4 regions of the Paenibacillus rhizolycopersici genome follow, and region 1 is predicted to be linked to each of the others. Evidence: riboswitches for the same ligand, from Rfam matches in the RefSeq annotation. Region 1 holds a riboswitch; each other region holds the start of a gene.
The links. A riboswitch is a leader RNA that binds a small molecule or an ion and turns the genes downstream of it on or off. The one in region 1 is predicted to bind cyclic di-AMP.

Region 1 (4,213 bases):
GCCGGTGGGTACCCGGGGGCGGACGTCGGAAGGTTGGAACCTCCACCAGTATCACGGAAATTCGGAATTTTACTCCGATTTCGGGATTTTTAGCGTAAGAATCAACGTCCCTGAAACGTACAACGTGGCGGCAACCGGCTTTCAGACCAAAAAAGCGGTGTTAAAGGACGGGCGGAAGACCGTACAGTTCTACGCCGACGACGTTCACGATTTCGCCTGGTCGGCTTCACCGAATTTCATCTATGCGGAAGAGCCGTTCTCATCCGCGGAGGTTCCGGGCGTGCGGATTAAGCTATATCTTGATCCCACCCACAAGGACCTGAAAGAACGTTACTTCTATGCCGCCAAGGTGGCGCTGGCCAACTACAGCAAATGGTATGGCCGCTACCCTTACTCCACGCTGACGGTCGTCGTACCGCCGGCCAACGGCAACGGTGCAGGCGGCATGGAATATCCGACCCTGGTGACGGCGTTCGGAGCTGCCAGTGATTCTCCCAGCTACGACGAGCTGGAGCGGACGGTCATCCATGAAATCGCCCACCAGTTTTTCTACGGGATGATCGCCAACAATGAGTTCGAGGAAGCCTGGCTAGACGAGGCCTTTGCATCCTATGCGGAGGATAAGCTGATGGAACAGGAATTCGGGATCGCCCCGAATCTTCCGATCCAATCCGCCTTGATTACCTCCCCGGCTTCGCTGACTCAAAACGCCTGGAAGTACGGCTCCGGTGACGGTTACGCCAAAAACGCGTATTATCGCGGCAAGCTGATCCTGCTTGATATCGAGCGGCAGGTCGGCAGTAAGACCATGAAGCGGATTCTGAGCACCTATAGTCATAAATACCGGTTCAAGCACCCGACAACGGCTGACTTCCAGCGGGTCGTTGAGCAAGTGACCAGCCGGAGCTGGAAGTCTTATTTTCAACAATACGTCTATGACGGAAAAATGGCTGATTTTGCGGTAGACCGAATTCAAGTTACTCCGGTCGTCCAGGAGGAGAACCGCTTGTACGAATCGAGCGTGATCTTCTCCCGCAAAGGGGCGACGCATCCGAAGGTCCCACTGCTGTTCACTTTCACAGACGGACACACCACTCGCAAGCAATGGAACGGAGAAGACGCCCGCATCGAGATCAAGCTGCAATATAAAGCGCCGTTGGCCTGGGTCCAAATCGATCCGGATTACACTTTAACGGTGGAGAATATGCACATCAACAACTACTTAAAAGCGGAAGTTCCGAATTCCACGCTATCCCGCTCCAACATGAGCGTCACCAAGCTACTTGAGGCGATTCTCGGAACGTTTCTGTGGTAAGGCCGGCTCGATGAGTAAAGTTTTGTTAATTCACCTCTAAAGGAGGGAAAGAAATGAGTTTCGTTCGTTTGGGGTGGACCGCCCTAAAAAGCCAATTTCCCTCAGTCATCATCTTGTTCCTGTATCAACTGTTATGGGGATTGTTCCTCTACCGATTGGTCGATACGGCGGTGACGGCACTGTTGCAAAGATACCCTGACCCGCCGCCCACCGCGCTGTCGCGAATTCTGTTCCTGTTGGAGGGGCAGATCAATTTATGGAGCAATCCGGATGTCCGGCTGTATTGCTGGCTGTTGGCGGGGATGGCGGTGCTGCGCATGATTTTAACCCCTTTGATTCAGGCCGGAATATTCTACGGTTTTATCCCGTCCGAAAGTCGGAGCCCGGGCTTCCCACTCTTCCGGGGAATGAAAGAATTCGGCAGGCCGGTAATCCTGTTTTATGCGCTGGAGCTTATGTTAACGTTGCTACCGGCCTTCTGGATTGTGCCGAAGCTAATATCCCTTTGGCCAGGACTGGCGGGGGTTGAAACACCCACCACAACCTGGCTGGTCGGGCTCGGCTTAATTCTAGGCTGGTTTATCTATGGCTGGCTCATCCGACAATGCCTGCTGTTTGCCCAATTCGGCTATTTGTTCAAAGCTGGCGTCTGGAACTCCCTGCTGATGTGCTTTCGGAGCCTCCTGCAAGCCGTCTCGATCTCTGCCATTCTCGGGTCTTTCGGACTAATTCTCTTCTTCCTGTTCGGGACAGCTTCTTGGTTTTGGACCGGTATGCTTGCCCTCATTCTGCAGCAGACGTATCCTCTTTTTCGCAGCACATTCAAAGTCTGGAAGATGGCCTCTCAATTTCATCTTTGGCAGTCAAAAACACAAAAAAGTTAAAATTTTTTTACTCCCCCAACCCCCAGAAAAATCAAGGCCTTCGCCAATTGGCGGAGGCCTTGAGTCCTATTTCCCCTCTTAATCTTGTGAATTAACCATTGCCAAAAGATACCTGGTTTTGTTACAATAACAGCAACGCAATTTCAGTAACAGTTTTGTAATTATTTTTGTCATCTTTGGCAGGAGAATGACGCCAGATGTCGAATATGTAAATTCAGGTGTGAAATCAAAGCCGAATTCCCTTCGCCAGGGAAACGGGGGAACCACTTTGGGTGAATTGATCTCGCTTTAGAGGGATCATAGGGAACCTTCAACCGAATCCTTAAGCTAACCTCGTAGGCATTGGAAGGAGCATAACTTCTTGAAAAAGCGTTTGACTGTAGCAGCAGTAAGTTTTGCATTGCTTTTCACCATTGGAACTGGTAGCGTTTTCGCCGATTCCAAACTGGACACCGTAATCGACGGCGCGCTTGGAAGCGACTACGTTTCCGGCGGAACCACCACAGCCGGTTTCGACTGTTCCGGATTTACCATGTACGTCTTCTCTAAAATCGGCATCAAGCTGCCTCACCAATCCGGATCCCAATACAAAATGGGAACCGCCGTTGAGAAAAGCGAATTGATCGCCGGCGATCTGGTCTTCTTCAATACTTCCGGTAAAGGCATTTCTCATGTCGGCATCTACGTCGGCGACGGCAAATTTGCTCATGCTTCCTCCTCCAAGGGCGTAGTCATCAGCAAATTAAGCGATAAGTATTACGTCGAGCGTTACGTTGGAGCCAAACGGATCATGAGCAACGACAAGTATGAAGATGTGACCGGTGAAGTTGCTGAGCACGATGATGTTCAATAAGTAAAACCACGAAGCCCGTGGGGATGTTGATAACAACGTCTCTGCGGGTTTTTTCTTTCCCCTCGCTCCGCTCCTTAGGAACCATTACCCACGAAATCCTTCGTCAAAACAGGCCAAAAGAAGCCTTTTTCCCTACAAACTTGTCAACTCTGGACGCCTTTGGTAAAATGAAAAACGTAAATAGTAACAACTTTGTAATGATTCTTGTAACTGTTCTTGTGCAGCATCTTGGGTGCAACCTACAATGAAATGCCGAATTCCCAGGCACCCGGGAAACGGGGGACCCACCAAAGGGTGAATTGATCTGCTTCGTGATGGAAAGAAGCCTTTTTGAACTGCCTTTCCAATCAAGGTTAAATAGTCAGGTTTGGAGCACCGAGAAGGTTGGATGAAGCTAGGGGCTGAGCAGCGCAGCGTAGCTGAAAGCTACGTGAGCAGCGGAAGGCCCGGCTGAATTCAAGATTCGATGCCGAATCCTCATCTTGAGCTGCTTCGTGATCTGAAGATAACTATTTAACCTACCTATATAGTGAGATCATAGGGAACCTTCAACCGAATCCATAAGCTAACCTCGTAGGCCTTGGAAGGAGTATGACATCTTGAGAAAGACTTTGACAGCAGCGGTAACGAGTTTGGCCCTTCTGTTCACCTTGGGGGCAGGGAGCGCCTTTGCCGACGCGGAAGCCACGGAAACAACGCCGCTAGCCAGTATCGTAGATTCCGTATACGGGACGCCTTATAAATTTGGGGGCACCACGACAACGGGATTCGATTGCTCCGGTTTTACCCGGTATGTGTTCAGCCAAATGGGCATCAAGCTCGCGCGCGTGTCGGCCGCCCAATATAAGCAAGGGACGCCGGTATCGAAGAAAGAACTCCAAGCAGGTGACCTCGTTTTCTTCAAAACCACGGGGACCGGCAAGGTATCGCATGTCGGTGTTTACGTTGGCGAAGGGGAATTCGCCCACGCGTCCTCATCCAAAGGCATCCGCATCGACAAGTTAAGCAACAGCTACTACCAGAACCGCTACGTTGGCGCGAAGCGTGTTCTCAGTAAATACGGTTATTCTGTTTACGCTACGGAATCCTGATCACCCGGGATTCGTCAAGTTCATTGTCTCTCGCCGCAAGCCGCGTTTCCGACTCGGAACAGCTTGCGGT
Region 2 (4,213 bases), on a different contig from region 1:
TGGCCCCTTTATGGAGCCGCTGGTTTATGAGCCGGGCGATGTTTCGATGGCCGAAGGCTCGGCAAGGTGAGGGATTAGCCGCGCAGTTTCACGGCTTTGGTGAGCGGGATGCCTGGGGAGGCACTATGATGGCGGTCACGCTTACGGTCATGGTGCTGCTGCTAACCCTGCTCCTGTCGCTGAGCGGAGCTGACGAAACCGCATTGCTTCGCTCGCTATTATATATCGTTACGGCGCCTTTGATTGCCTGGGCAGCGGGCACCTGGGCGGCCCGTCGGATCAGTGCCAAACTGGGCGGTTTGACTGGGGATACATACGGTGCGCTTGGTGAAGGGCTGGAGGCTGTCCTGCTTCTGCTCGCCGTGTTGATTTTGCGGTAAGGCCTGGATGTTAATGTCATAGCAAGTCCGTGTCCCAACCGAGGTTTTGCACCATTATCCCTTAGGCTCAGGGTGCTAATAACGATAACAATACAAGGGCCCCCACCCTTAATGAAAGGGATAATCGGGCAAAGCAGCCTGCAGAGGAACAAATCTCACGATTCGGAAAGGGGTGGAGGCTAAAGTGAACAAAAGGCTTGACGAGTTTGAAGTTACTGGCGCAGATTCTGATGCCCCGGCTCCGGCCAGCGCGGTGCTGATGATCCAAGGCACGGCATCGGACGTGGGTAAAAGCGTCATCGTGACGGCATTATGCCGTATTTTCGCGCAGGACGGGCTTCATCCAGTTCCGTTTAAGTCGCAGAATATGGCTCTGAACTCCTATGTTACACCAGACGGATTCGAAATCGGTCGGGCGCAAGGAATCCAGGCGGAGGCTTGCGGGATCGACGCCACCACGGACATGAATCCGGTGTTGATCAAGCCAACGGGTGAGATGCATTCGCAAATCGTCGTTCACGGGCGTCCTTACCGGCATCTCAGCGCATCAGACTATCGCGAGGAGTTCCTGCCCCATGCCAAATCGCTGGTGGTGGAAGCGCTTGGAAGGCTGCGCGAGAAGCACGGCATCGTCGTCATGGAGGGGGCTGGCAGCCCGGCGGAAATCAACCTGAAGCAGCGGGATATCGTCAATATGAATTTGGCTGAGTGGGCGGATGCTCCGGTCATTTTGGTCGGCGATATCGACCGTGGCGGCGTATTTGCCTTTCTCGTCGGCACGTTGGAGCTGCTGGAGCCGCACGAACGAGCTCGAGTCAAAGGGTTCTTGATCAACAAGTTCCGCGGCGATTTGTCCCTGCTGCAGCCCGGGCTGGATTGGCTGGAGCAGCGGACCGGGATTCCTGTGTTAGGCGTGCTCCCGTTTCTGCCTGATCTGGATATTGAAGCGGAGGATTCTGTTGTTCTGGATACTTATGTTTCCCGCTCAGAGAAGGCTGCCGGTAAGGTGCTGGATATCGCGGTCATTCGTTACCCGCGAATTTCTAATTTTACCGATTTCGCACCTTTGGCTGCCGAACCGGATGTGTCACTGCGTTACGTAAGTAAACCTTCGGAACTTGGACATCCGGATGCCGTGATTTTACCGGGAACCAAGGATACGATCGGGGATTTAACATTCCTGCGGGAGCAAGGGCTGGAGGGAGCAATTTGCAGTTTGATCGAAGGGAATACCCAAGCCCAGCTTGTCGGCATTTGTGGTGGGTATCAAATGCTGGGAGAGCAATTGCATGATCCAGACGCGGTAGAATCCGGCCAAGTGAGATCGGCGATAGGAATTGGTTTGCTACCTTTAACAACAACCTTCATTCCGGGCAAAAGGACCGTTCGCGTTTATGGCCAAACGATAGATAACCTGCCAGTTCCGCTGCATCTTTCGGATCGTCGATTGCTGATAGAAGGCTATGAGATCCATGCTGGCGAGACCCAATTCCTTCGGGACATCAGTCCTTTGTTTATGTTACAAGCCGAAGGGATGGAGCCAAGGCAGGGGGGAGCGGAGGACGCCCCGCATCCGGAAGGCGCAGTTCGAGCCGACGGGAGAGTGTTCGGAACGTATCTACACGGTTTGTTCCACAATGATACCTGGCGGCGCGCCTGGCTGGATGGGCTTCGTACAAGCAAAGGACTGGAACCTTTGGGCACCACTTTTGCGTCCTTCTCGCGGAAGGAGGAAGCCTTCAACCGGCTGGCTGATGTAGTCCGCAGCCATTTGCGGATGGACCTGGTCTACGAAATTTCCGGAATTCGGCCGAGCGCGGAAGAAGGTAAGCTTTGACAAATCAGGCGATTCTAAGGTAGCATGATAGTACGCTTAATTTTCGATGAGTAAAGTCGAAAAGCGGGGGAACCATTTTTTGGGGCGAATCGTTGCTAGTTTTAACGTAGGGGACCATCTTTCCCGAGCCCGTCAGCTAACCTCGTTTGCAGTGGATGGGTCATCTTAAATATGTTCAGTCATCAACTAATGACCCTGTTTATTTGAGCGGGGTCTTTTTGTGCTTCTCAAGGGATATGACCCGAGCATTCGGCGGAGTACTCGCATTCACTGCAAGGTTTCCCGCTACTTCTTTACGCATCGATCCCATTAAAGGAGGAGATGATTATGGCAAATCCGAAGTACATCACCGACATCGCCAAGGTGAGCGAATTGTCCGAACAGGAGCGTCAGGAATTGAAACCGATTACGGACAAATTCGTCTTTCGGGTAAATGATTACTATTTGAATCTGATCGACTGGAACGATCCGGAAGACCCAATCCGCAAGCTGGTGATCCCGAATACGGGAGAGCTTAAGGAATACGGGCGTTGGGACGCTTCCGACGAGGCGACGAACTATGCGGTTCCCGGCTGTCAGCACAAATACCGGACGACCGCGCTGTTGATCGTCTCCGAGGTTTGCGGCTCCTACTGCCGCTATTGCTTCCGCAAACGCTTGTTCCGCAACGATGTGAAGGAGGCGATGTCTGATGTGACGCCCGGCATCGAGTACATCGCTCAGCATCCCGAGATCAACAACGTCTTATTGACCGGCGGTGACAGCCTGATCCTGGCTACGAGGAAGCTGCGTACTATACTCGAACAGCTGCGAGCCATTGAACATGTGAAAATCATCCGCCTCGGCTCGAAAATCCCCGTTTTTAATCCCATGCGCATTTATGAAGATCCGGAGCTGCTGGATCTGATCAGGGAATTCTCCACCGTAGACCAACGTATTTATGTCATGGCGCATATCAATCATCCGCGCGAAATGACCCCTGAGGCCAAACGAGGCTTTCAGGCGTTGCACGACGCCGGGGCTATTGTGGTCAATCAAACGCCGATCCTCAAAGGCATTAACGACGATGCGGCCGTGCTTGGCGAATTGCTGGATCGGTTGTCCTGGGCAGGCGTCACACCCTATTATTTCTTCATCAACCGGCCAGTTGCCGGAAATGCCGATTTTGTCATTCCGCTGAAACGGGCGTACCAGCTGGTTGAGGAAGCGAAGGCCCGCACTTCGGGCCTGGGCAAGCGCGTGCGCTTGTCGATGAGTCACTCTTCGGGAAAAATCGAAATCCTCGCAATCGAAGACGGCCAGGCTTATCTCAAATATCATCAGTCGCGAGACCATGATTACGGCAAGTTCATGATTTTGCCTTGTCCGGACGAGGCTGCTTGGTTCGATGACCTGCCGGGCAACGAAGCCTACTGGAGGAAACCGGAGCGGAGGCAAGACGAAGCCGTCTCCTTCAACGAAATGTCCGTTACCGGGTAAAACAAAACGTACCCTGACCGCCGGCTCCGTAAAAGGGAGGCAGTAAGGGTACGTTTTTTTTCTCTAAACTCCGGTTAAATCCGGAATTTCGCAATCGATTCTTGCAGCGACAACGCCTGTTCATGCAGCGAACGAACTGTTCGGGCGTGGCTTTCCATTTCACTGAGCTGCTGCTGCGAATATTCGGCGATTTGCTCCATATTGGCCAACGATTTAGCGGTAATATTCGCCGACTCTTCAACGGAAGCGGTCACTTCCTCGGTTCCGGCGGACACCTCCTGCGTGGATGCCGAAACGGATTGGATCGTCAAGTTGACGTTCTGAATGAGTTCCGTCAATTGTTCGAAGGCTTGTCCGGCTTGCTTCACGCGCTCGGTCCCGGAGACGATTTCCTCGCTAGCGCGCTGCATCGCGCTGACGGAATTTTCCGATTCTTCTCGAATGCTGAGCAGATTCTCCCCGATTTCCTCCATCGCCAGGCGGGATTGCTCGGCCAGCTTGCGAACTTCCTCCGCTA
Region 3 (4,213 bases), on a different contig from region 1:
TCCGGTTCGATTGCCCACGGATTCGCGAAACCGTCCTCGGATGTAGACGTGATGATCGTGATATCCGAGGAGGATTATGCCCGGCGGGTAAGCACCGGAGAGACGACGTATTGGGAAAATGAATCGACGGACTATGAGTCCGGTTACGTGGACGGAAAATATATCTCTTGCGGATTCATGAAGCAGGTGGCCGAGAAAGGGAGCGAGCCGGCCCGTTTTGCATTTGAAGGGGCGATCCTCGCTTTTTCAAACATCACGGGAGTGGAGGAACTGCTGGCAGATATCGTTCGCTATCCGGCAGAACGTAAGCAGGAGAATATCTCCCGTTTCTTGGCCCAGTTCGAAGCGTGGAAATGGTATTCCGCCGAAGCCTTCAAGCATGACAACCTCTATCTATTGCGACATGCCGTCAATAATTTGGTTTTGTTCGGCGGAAGACTGATCTTGGCGCATAATGAAATGCTGTATCCGTACCATAAGTGGTTTCTTAATGTTCTGGAACAAGCTCCGGATCGGCCCGAAGGCTTCCTGCCGCTGATCGAACGGATGCTGCAGGAACCAACGGCCGAGCATATCGAAGCGTTTTACCAGTCGGTCCGCACGTTCGCCGATTGGGGTGAGGATGGACGAAGCTGGCCCTCGCGATTCATGGAAGACAGCGAATTAAATTGGCTGGGCGGATTTACGCCGGTAGGCGATATTTAACCGGCTGGCCGGGACTGCTATGCTTATTTCCCCGCAGCGATTTCCTTCAGCCGTTCCTTGATCGCCCCGGTACATACGCCGCCATGGTAGGTAATTACCGTTTCCACATCCAGGGCGGCCAATTTTTCGACCGATAGAAGGGCCTGGGCGTAATCCGGTGTGAACTTCGGATCGGGCGGCAACACCTTGCCGCCGCTCGAGACGAGCACGTCCCCGCTGATCAACGTTTTGCTGGAAGCATGATATAAGCTGATATGATCCGGCGTGTGCCCCGGGGTATGCAATACCCGCAGGCCACCGCCAAATGGCAGCTCGTCGCCATCGTGAAGCGCCGTATCCACTACGACCGGTTCGGCGGTGATTCCGCTTTTAATCAGCGGAATTTCCCATGCCAGGTAAGGAATCCCCGTTTCATGGGCCAATACTTCCAACTTCCCCGCCTTCGCCTGGACCAGCTCCGGCAAGCTACCGATATGATCCCTGTCTTGATGCGTGATGATCACATGCGTCAACTGTTCCAGGGAGAACCCTCCTTGCTCCAACCCTTTGCGGATCACGTCCAATTGACCGGGAACCCCGGTGTCAACGAGGACGAGATGATCGGTCCCCCATAACAGAACCGCATGGACCGGCATCTGGTTCCCATTCGGCAAGTTCAGGTTTAGCGGCAGCGGCATCAGGCCGGATGCGTTCGTTTGTTTCATGTAATCTCCTCCTCGTTGTTCAAGCTTAGTTTATCTGCGCAAAATCGTAGCAAAGAAAGGGGCGGAGGACAAGTCCTAGCCGGATTTCAAGTAAGGGTCTGCGGTAGAGGTAATCGTAGAGAAAGACGTTTTTTATCCCTTGAAAACGCTAAAAATGACGAAATTATAAGGTTTTTTATCTCAAATTTGCGTTTGGTCTAGCTTTACAAAGAACAAGCGCAAGCGTAATATTCGACTCATGAAATGATTCCAATAAAACAATCAGTATCGCTTAATTTCCGATCAGGAAAACGGGGGAACCAATGATCGCTGCCGATGTGAGAGTCGGCGGAACGGTCCGGGGTGAATCCCCTGCGGCAAGCCTATGCCGCAGGGGTAGGGCGACTCTCACCGCCCGAATCCGACAGCTAACCTCGTCAGCGTAGGGAGAGAGGATGATGGACTTGTCATGGCGAGCCGCAGGGATATCCTCTGTGGTTTTCTTATGCCCATTCATGAAAGGGAAGAAAGTGTTACATTAACAATTAAGAAGAAAATTAACAATCTATTTGCATCACACTGAATCCTTCCGATGCGAAGGAACGGGGGACCCATTCGGGCGGAGCGCAGGTCGCGCTTACCGCCTATGGGGCGAATCCTGGCGATAGTTGCGTATCGCGAGGTAGGGCGTCTCTCGCGCCCGAGCCCGTCAGCTAACCTCGTAAGTGCAGACGAGAGAGGAAACCTTATAGCGCGATTCCTAAAGCATAGAATACATTCATGCTGGAAGCCCGCGAAGATTCCCTCTTCCCAGGCTTCTTTTTTGATGCCTAATTTCTGAATCAGGAGGAATACAAGAAGTGGGCACTTTTGAATACGCGCTGGTGACGCTTACGAATCCATTGGCGGTAGATTTCATCAGAACGATGAAGTACCGCGAAATCCCGTTTGCACTGATGGTCAACAATGATAGAAGCCGCCAGGAGGCGATAGACCGTGGGATAGAGCACGTCATTCTAGTGGATACTACTAAACGCAAAAACAAGGTCGTACCTGATATCCCCATCGGGACGGTGTATATCTTCGAAGAATCTCTGACACTAACCTGCCGATATTTGCAATTCTGCCGTCCATGGACGTCGAAGCCGATTTATGTCATTACGCAAAAGATGCATCCTGGCGCGGTTTATAAAAAGCTTGGCGCTAACTATGTGATTTATACGAAGGGAAAAGACGTATCGTTTATTCTGCACAATGAGTAAAGGAGGATCCGATCGACGATGATGGACATTTTCATGATCGGCTTAATTATCGTCATGGTTTGCATGATGGCAGGTCTGGCAACTTGGGCTTCCAAAGCGATTTCGGAGGGTGGAGATCAGCGATGATGTGGGGACTTGGCATCTTAATCGTGGCGGTTTTTGTTTATTTGGGGTATGCGCTGCTGAACCCGGAGAAGTTTTAACATTTGCCTTTCGGAGGGATAAGACGTGACTATCTACAGTTGGATTGCCATACTCGTTACTTTGGGCCTCGCGGTAATCGTCGCCAGACCGGCCGGTCTATACTTGGCCAAAGCGTTTGACTATGAAAAGAACGGTCTGGACCGGTGGTTCGGACCTATTGAAAGAGTAATATTCCATGCCAGCGGCATCCGTCAGGAGAATCAGTCCTGGAAGAAGTATGCTTTATCCGCGGTGCTGAGCAATTTGGCGATGATGCTTATCGTCTATCTGATTTTTCGGCTGCAAGGGTTCCTGCCGCTGAATCCGAGCGGGGTTTCAAACATGGAGCCGACGCTCGCCTTCAATACGGTGATTGCCTTCATGACCAATACGGATCTGCAGCATTACAGCGGGGAAAGCGGACTGTCTTACCTTTCGCAGATGATCGGGATCGTATTCATGATGTTCACTTCGACGGCGACCGGCGTCGCCGCGGCGATGGCATTTATTCGCGGCTTGGCCGGCAAACCGATCGGCAGTTTCTTCGTGGATCTGGTTCGTGCGATCACCCGGGTTCTGCTGCCGGTATCGTTCATTTCGGCTTTAATATTCGTAGCGTTGGGCGTACCGCAAACTATGGCATCAACGGCGATCGCCCATACCCTTCAGGGGACAGAGCAACCTATCGCCCGGGGGCCGATTGCCTCGTTCTTGTCGATTAAGCAGTTCGGCAACAACGGCGGCGGATTCGTGGGCGTGAACTCGGCCCATCCGTTTGAAAATCCGGGGGGATTCAGCAATATGCTGCAAATCCTATTGATGATGCTGATCGGGACTTCCCTTCCTTTCGCTTATGGGAAAATGGTCGGGAATGCCAAACAAGGCCGGGTGTTGTTCGTATCGATGCTGATGATGTTCATCGTCATGCTTGGCGTATTGCTTTCGGCCGAAAGCGCCGGCAATCCGGCATTCAACGCCCTTGGCATCGCGCATGGCCAAGGCAGCATGGAGGGCAAGGAGGTTCGTTTTGGCCTAGCCCAGTCGGCCTTGTTCGCGACGGTCACAACCGCGACGGAGACGGGAGCGGTCAATACGATGCACGATACGCTGACGCCGATCGGCGGGCTGGTTCCGCTGGCGAACATGATGCTGAATACGGTCTTCGGCGGAGCGGGCGTCGGAATCATGAACGTGTTGATGTATGCGATGATTGCGGTGTTCTTGTCCGGTCTGATGGTTGGGCGCACGCCGGAATTTCTCGGCAAGAAGCTCGAAGGCAAAGAGATGAAGCTGATCGCCGTTAATTTGCTGGTTACCCCGTTCCTGATACTGGCACCCACCGCTCTGGCTTTGTTGGCTTACCCGGATACGATATCCAAT
Region 4 (4,213 bases), on a different contig from region 1:
CGGCGTTGTAAACATCACTGACTTCCGCGCGCGTCGGCCTTGGATTCACCTGCATCGACTCCAGCATATGCGTGGCGACGATAACCGGTTTGCCTGCCAGATTACACTTGTCGATCATTTCTTTCTGCAGCATCGGCACTTCCTCAACCGGAATTTCTACCCCAAGATCGCCGCGCGCAATCATGATTCCATCCGAAGCCTCGATGATATCCTCCAGATCTTGCACGCCTTCCTCATTTTCGATTTTGGAGATGATCTGGACGTGTCCTCCATTATTCTCCTGCAAAATCCGCCGAACTTCACGGATATCGTCACCTTTGCGAACAAACGATACGGCGATCATCTCCACCCCGTTCTCCAGGCCAAAATGAATATGCCGAATGTCTCGCTCTGTCACGCCAGGCAGCGTAGTTTTGATCCCAGGCAGATTGACGCCTTTGTTCGGCTTGAGCTTCCCGCCGCTGATGATGCGGCAACGGACTTCAGCCCCCTCGGCCGATATGACGCGCAGCTCGATCAACCCGTCATCGATCAGGATTCGATCATTCGCTTGCACAACCTGCGGCATTTCGGGATAGTTGACCGAGATTTTCGCGGCGTCTCCGTCTAGCGGCTCTGTTGTAAGCACCATCTCTTCTCCGGCAATCAGCTCGCAGAATGGTTCCCGCAATTTCCCGATGCGCACCTCTGGCCCCTTGATATCCATCATAATCGGTACAAAGCTATGCAGTTCTTGCGCGGCTTGCCGCACCCGCTGTATGCGGGCCACATGCTCCTCCAGCTCCCCGTGGGCCATATTCAGTCGGCCGACCGTCATCCCGCCCTGAATCATTTCCTTCAGCACGGAAACCGAGTCGCAGGCGGGGCCTAACGTGCAAATGATTTTTGTCCGCAGCACCTTGAAACCTCCTTAGGTAACGTTTAGGTTAGTATGCGTCAAGCCGGCGAAACGAATTATTTTTGCAGATGGTAAGGAACGGTTGCAATGACAATGTCCTTTTTATTGAATAAATAGGCCCGAAGCAAAAGGCTCGATTGGTTATGCAAAATATTCTGCCACCAGTGCCGGGTAATAAACTGCGGAATTAGGACGGTAATATGGTCGGTCTCTGCAGTTTTCCATTCCACCGTATCGATGAACTTCATGATGGGCCGGATGATGCTGCGGAAGCTGGAACGGAGCGTGATTAACCGAACCCCGGGGTTCCATTCCTTCCACTTCTTCTCCATGCGGTCAATTTCTTCGTCATCAAACCCGACATACACGGCGACAACGTTGTCCGTCAGCGATTTGGCGTAGCTCAACGAGTTCATCACGACGCGAGTAACGCCCGCAACCGGCACGACGATAGTGCTGCCTTTGATGCAAGGTTTTTCCGTATCCATCTGGATTCGAAGCTGGTCGGCAATATTTAAATAATGACGATGAATTTGGTAAAAGATAAACATCACCAGCGGTAAGAAGATAAATACGACCCATATATGCGAAAATTTGGTGATGATGAAGATCAGCGTAATCCCCAGCGTTGTCAGCATCCCAATCGTATTGATGACAAACCGGAACACCCATCCTTGCGGCTTCAGCTTTAGCCATCGAATCATCATCCCGAGCTGCGACAAGGTGAACGGAATAAATACGCCAACCGCGTATAACGGAATCAAGCTCTCCGTGTTGCCATGGAACCCGAGAACCAGCAACGCCGAAGCCACGCCAAGGAAAATAATTCCGTTCGAAAAACCGAGCCGGTCCCCGCGCACCATAAACGCATGCGGCATGTACTTGTCTTTGGCCAGCATAAACGCCAGCAAGGGAAAGGCTGAGTAAGCCGTGTTGGCGGCCAGGAACAGGATCAGCGCTGTAATCGCCTGGATGACGTAGTATAACGCGCCCCGGCCGAAGGTCGACTCGGCAATCTGTGAGACAACGGTTGCTTTCGGATCAGGAGCGATACCGTACCAATAGGCCAGCGCACTGATTCCGATAAACATGGTGCAGAGAATGACACCCATCATCACCAGCGTAGCTGCAGCATTACGTTCCGCCGGCTGCTTGAAGTTCGGGATGGCGTTGGATACCGCCTCTACCCCGGTTAAGGCCGAACAGCCGGAACTGAACGCCTTGAGCAGCAGGAACAGACTTATATCGGAAACCGCCGTCCCCATCTCTGGCACGCTCGCGTGAATTCCACCGGTCAAATATTTAAACAACCCCGACAGGATCAGAACAAAGATGGACGCGACAAACAGATATACCGGAATAGCCAATACGGATGCTGACTCCGTTACCCCTCGAAGATTCATCAGCGTTAACAAGGTGATCATTAGCAGCGCAATCAACACCCGTTGATCATGCAGCGCCGGGAAAGCGGATGTAATGGCATCCGTTCCCGCCGACGAGCTGACCGCCACCGTCAGAACATAATCGACCAGGAGCGAGCCGCCGGCCAGCAAACCTGTCGATCGCCCAAGGTTATCCATCGCCACGATATACGCCCCGCCCCCGGCGGGGTAGGAGTAAATCGTTTGCCGATACGACAAAATCAGAATAAGTAAAAGCCCCAGAACCGCAAACGAGATCGGGATGGAATACCAGACGGCCGAAAATCCCGCCGCCATCAAGACGATCAGAATTTGCTCCGTCCCGTAAGCCACAGACGATAAAGCGTCCGAGGACAGTACTGCCAACGCCTTGAGCTTGCTCAGTTTCTCCCCTTCAATTTCGGTACTTTTCATCGGTCTGCCGATCAGTACTCGCTTAATTTTGTTCACCATGGTGATTTCCTCTCTTCATCCCTTAAATAACCTTATATCTCTAACCATTCGTGGTTCTATAGGCTCCCCATTCCCGCAGAGAACAACACAAAAAGGCCGCAGGAAAGTTGGACCTTCCCGCGGCCGCTTTATTTGAAACTCAAGCGAATATCCGCGACAATTCCCTCTTTCGGACGCTTACGGAGTTAGCTGACGGATTCGGGCACGAAAGCAGCCCTACGCTCATGGCCAGGATAGCCAAAACAAGCGATTCACCCCAGAAACGAAGCCTCACGACCCGTTTCGGTTGGTTCCCCCGTTTCTTACTGAATAAAGAATTCAGCGATCAGGTATTTGCCATATAAAAATTACCACTGATGAATCATACTCCCCGCCCTAAAAAGTGTAAAGATGAGTTTAAGGCGGATTGGCAACGAAATGCGATCCGCATTGTCGAGGTACGCGTATACATCGCTCTTCTACGCTAATTATTTCGTACGGACTTGAATTTACGAGGAAATAAGACGATGGTCGACAGTGATGTGAATTATTCATATTCCCCTACTGGAATATTTGCGACCAAATAAGGTATACTCGAAATAAGGAAGTGAGACCGATGAATACTGCAACTTTGAGCGCGCTTGCCGAACCCCATCGACTGAAAATGGTTGAACTGCTGCGATACGGTCCACTAACCGTAGGAGAAATCGCGGATCGGCTCCAAGTCCGGCAGCCGCAGGTATCGAAGCATCTCAAGGTGCTGAATGAAGCCCGCATCGTCGAGGTTCAACCTGTTGCGAATCGCCGGATTTACCGGCTTCGGCCGGAACCCCTGCAGGAGCTGGACGAGTGGATCGCCTCGTTCCGAAACTTATGGGAAGAGCGGTTTAACCGGCTTGACGAATACTTACAGGAAATTCAAAGCCCGGATCAACAAAAAACACCGTAAGAAAACGGCAAATGCCGTAATTCTTACGGTGTTTCTTTGATGATTTCTTCGGCCGAGATCAAGCCAGCGTCAAGACCTCATATTGCGCAGCCAGTTCCATAAAACGCCCCATACTGGACACCTCGCCAGCTGCGAGTTGATCCTGGATGCCGTAATAGTTAACGCAGGTCCCACAAGCCAATACCGGCACACCGCGACTCGCCAGCTCCTTCAGGTGCAACGAAGCAAACGACTGCTCCGTTAGGGCAAGAACACCCCGATTTACACAAAATACTGCCGCCGGAAGCTGCTCCTGTTCCCGCTGCTTCAACAACGTTAGGAACGTTTCCAACAGCTGCATCCCCAGTTCCCGGTCACCGTCCCCGAAGCTGTCGGTCGTTAGAAAAATAACTTTTCGGTTCAAAGCGATTCTCCTCTCAGCTTCTGATCGAGCAGTTCAAACGTCAACTGCATCCGGTCTTTCGGCACCTCGCCATAACGGTCTCCGAGACTCACCTCGAAGGAACAGCCTCC

Region 2: linked by a shared signal. The riboswitch ahead of IM700_RS02310 (KamA family radical SAM protein) and the one ahead of IM700_RS20575 (C40 family peptidase) in region 1 are both predicted to bind cyclic di-AMP.
Region 3: linked by a shared signal. The riboswitch ahead of IM700_RS10315 (hypothetical protein) and the one ahead of IM700_RS20575 (C40 family peptidase) in region 1 are both predicted to bind cyclic di-AMP.
Region 4: linked by a shared signal. The riboswitch ahead of IM700_RS03680 (APC family permease) and the one ahead of IM700_RS20575 (C40 family peptidase) in region 1 are both predicted to bind cyclic di-AMP.

The regions. Positions count from the first base shown of each region.
Region 1 is NZ_JADCNN020000027.1:27,233-31,445, forward strand. It holds gene IM700_RS20565 (M1 family metallopeptidase) at 1-1,315, shown strand, start outside; gene IM700_RS20570 (hypothetical protein) at 1,369-2,199, shown strand; cyclic di-AMP (ydaO/yuaA leader) riboswitch at 2,420-2,556, shown strand; gene IM700_RS20575 (C40 family peptidase) at 2,561-3,052, shown strand; gene IM700_RS20580 (C40 family peptidase) at 3,652-4,143, shown strand.
Region 2 is NZ_JADCNN020000001.1:528,932-533,144, forward strand. It holds gene cobS (adenosylcobinamide-GDP ribazoletransferase) at 1-380, shown strand, start outside; gene IM700_RS02305 (cobyric acid synthase) at 640-2,217, shown strand; cyclic di-AMP (ydaO/yuaA leader) riboswitch at 2,241-2,383, shown strand; gene IM700_RS02310 (KamA family radical SAM protein) at 2,545-3,696, shown strand; gene IM700_RS02315 (methyl-accepting chemotaxis protein) at 3,771-4,213, opposite strand, start outside.
Region 3 is NZ_JADCNN020000007.1:180,493-184,705, forward strand. It holds gene IM700_RS10305 (nucleotidyltransferase domain-containing protein) at 1-705, shown strand, start outside; gene IM700_RS10310 (MBL fold metallo-hydrolase) at 729-1,409, opposite strand; cyclic di-AMP (ydaO/yuaA leader) riboswitch at 1,668-1,847, shown strand; cyclic di-AMP (ydaO/yuaA leader) riboswitch at 1,956-2,131, shown strand; gene IM700_RS10315 (hypothetical protein) at 2,249-2,650, shown strand; gene kdpF (K(+)-transporting ATPase subunit F) at 2,776-2,853, shown strand; gene kdpA (potassium-transporting ATPase subunit KdpA) at 2,885-4,213, shown strand, end outside.
Region 4 is NZ_JADCNN020000002.1:333,461-337,673, forward strand. It holds gene pyk (pyruvate kinase) at 1-898, opposite strand, end outside; gene IM700_RS03680 (APC family permease) at 955-2,772, opposite strand; cyclic di-AMP (ydaO/yuaA leader) riboswitch at 2,932-3,106, opposite strand; gene IM700_RS03685 (ArsR/SmtB family transcription factor) at 3,368-3,700, shown strand; gene IM700_RS03690 (DsrE family protein) at 3,759-4,103, opposite strand; gene IM700_RS03695 (threonine aldolase family protein) at 4,100-4,213, opposite strand, start outside.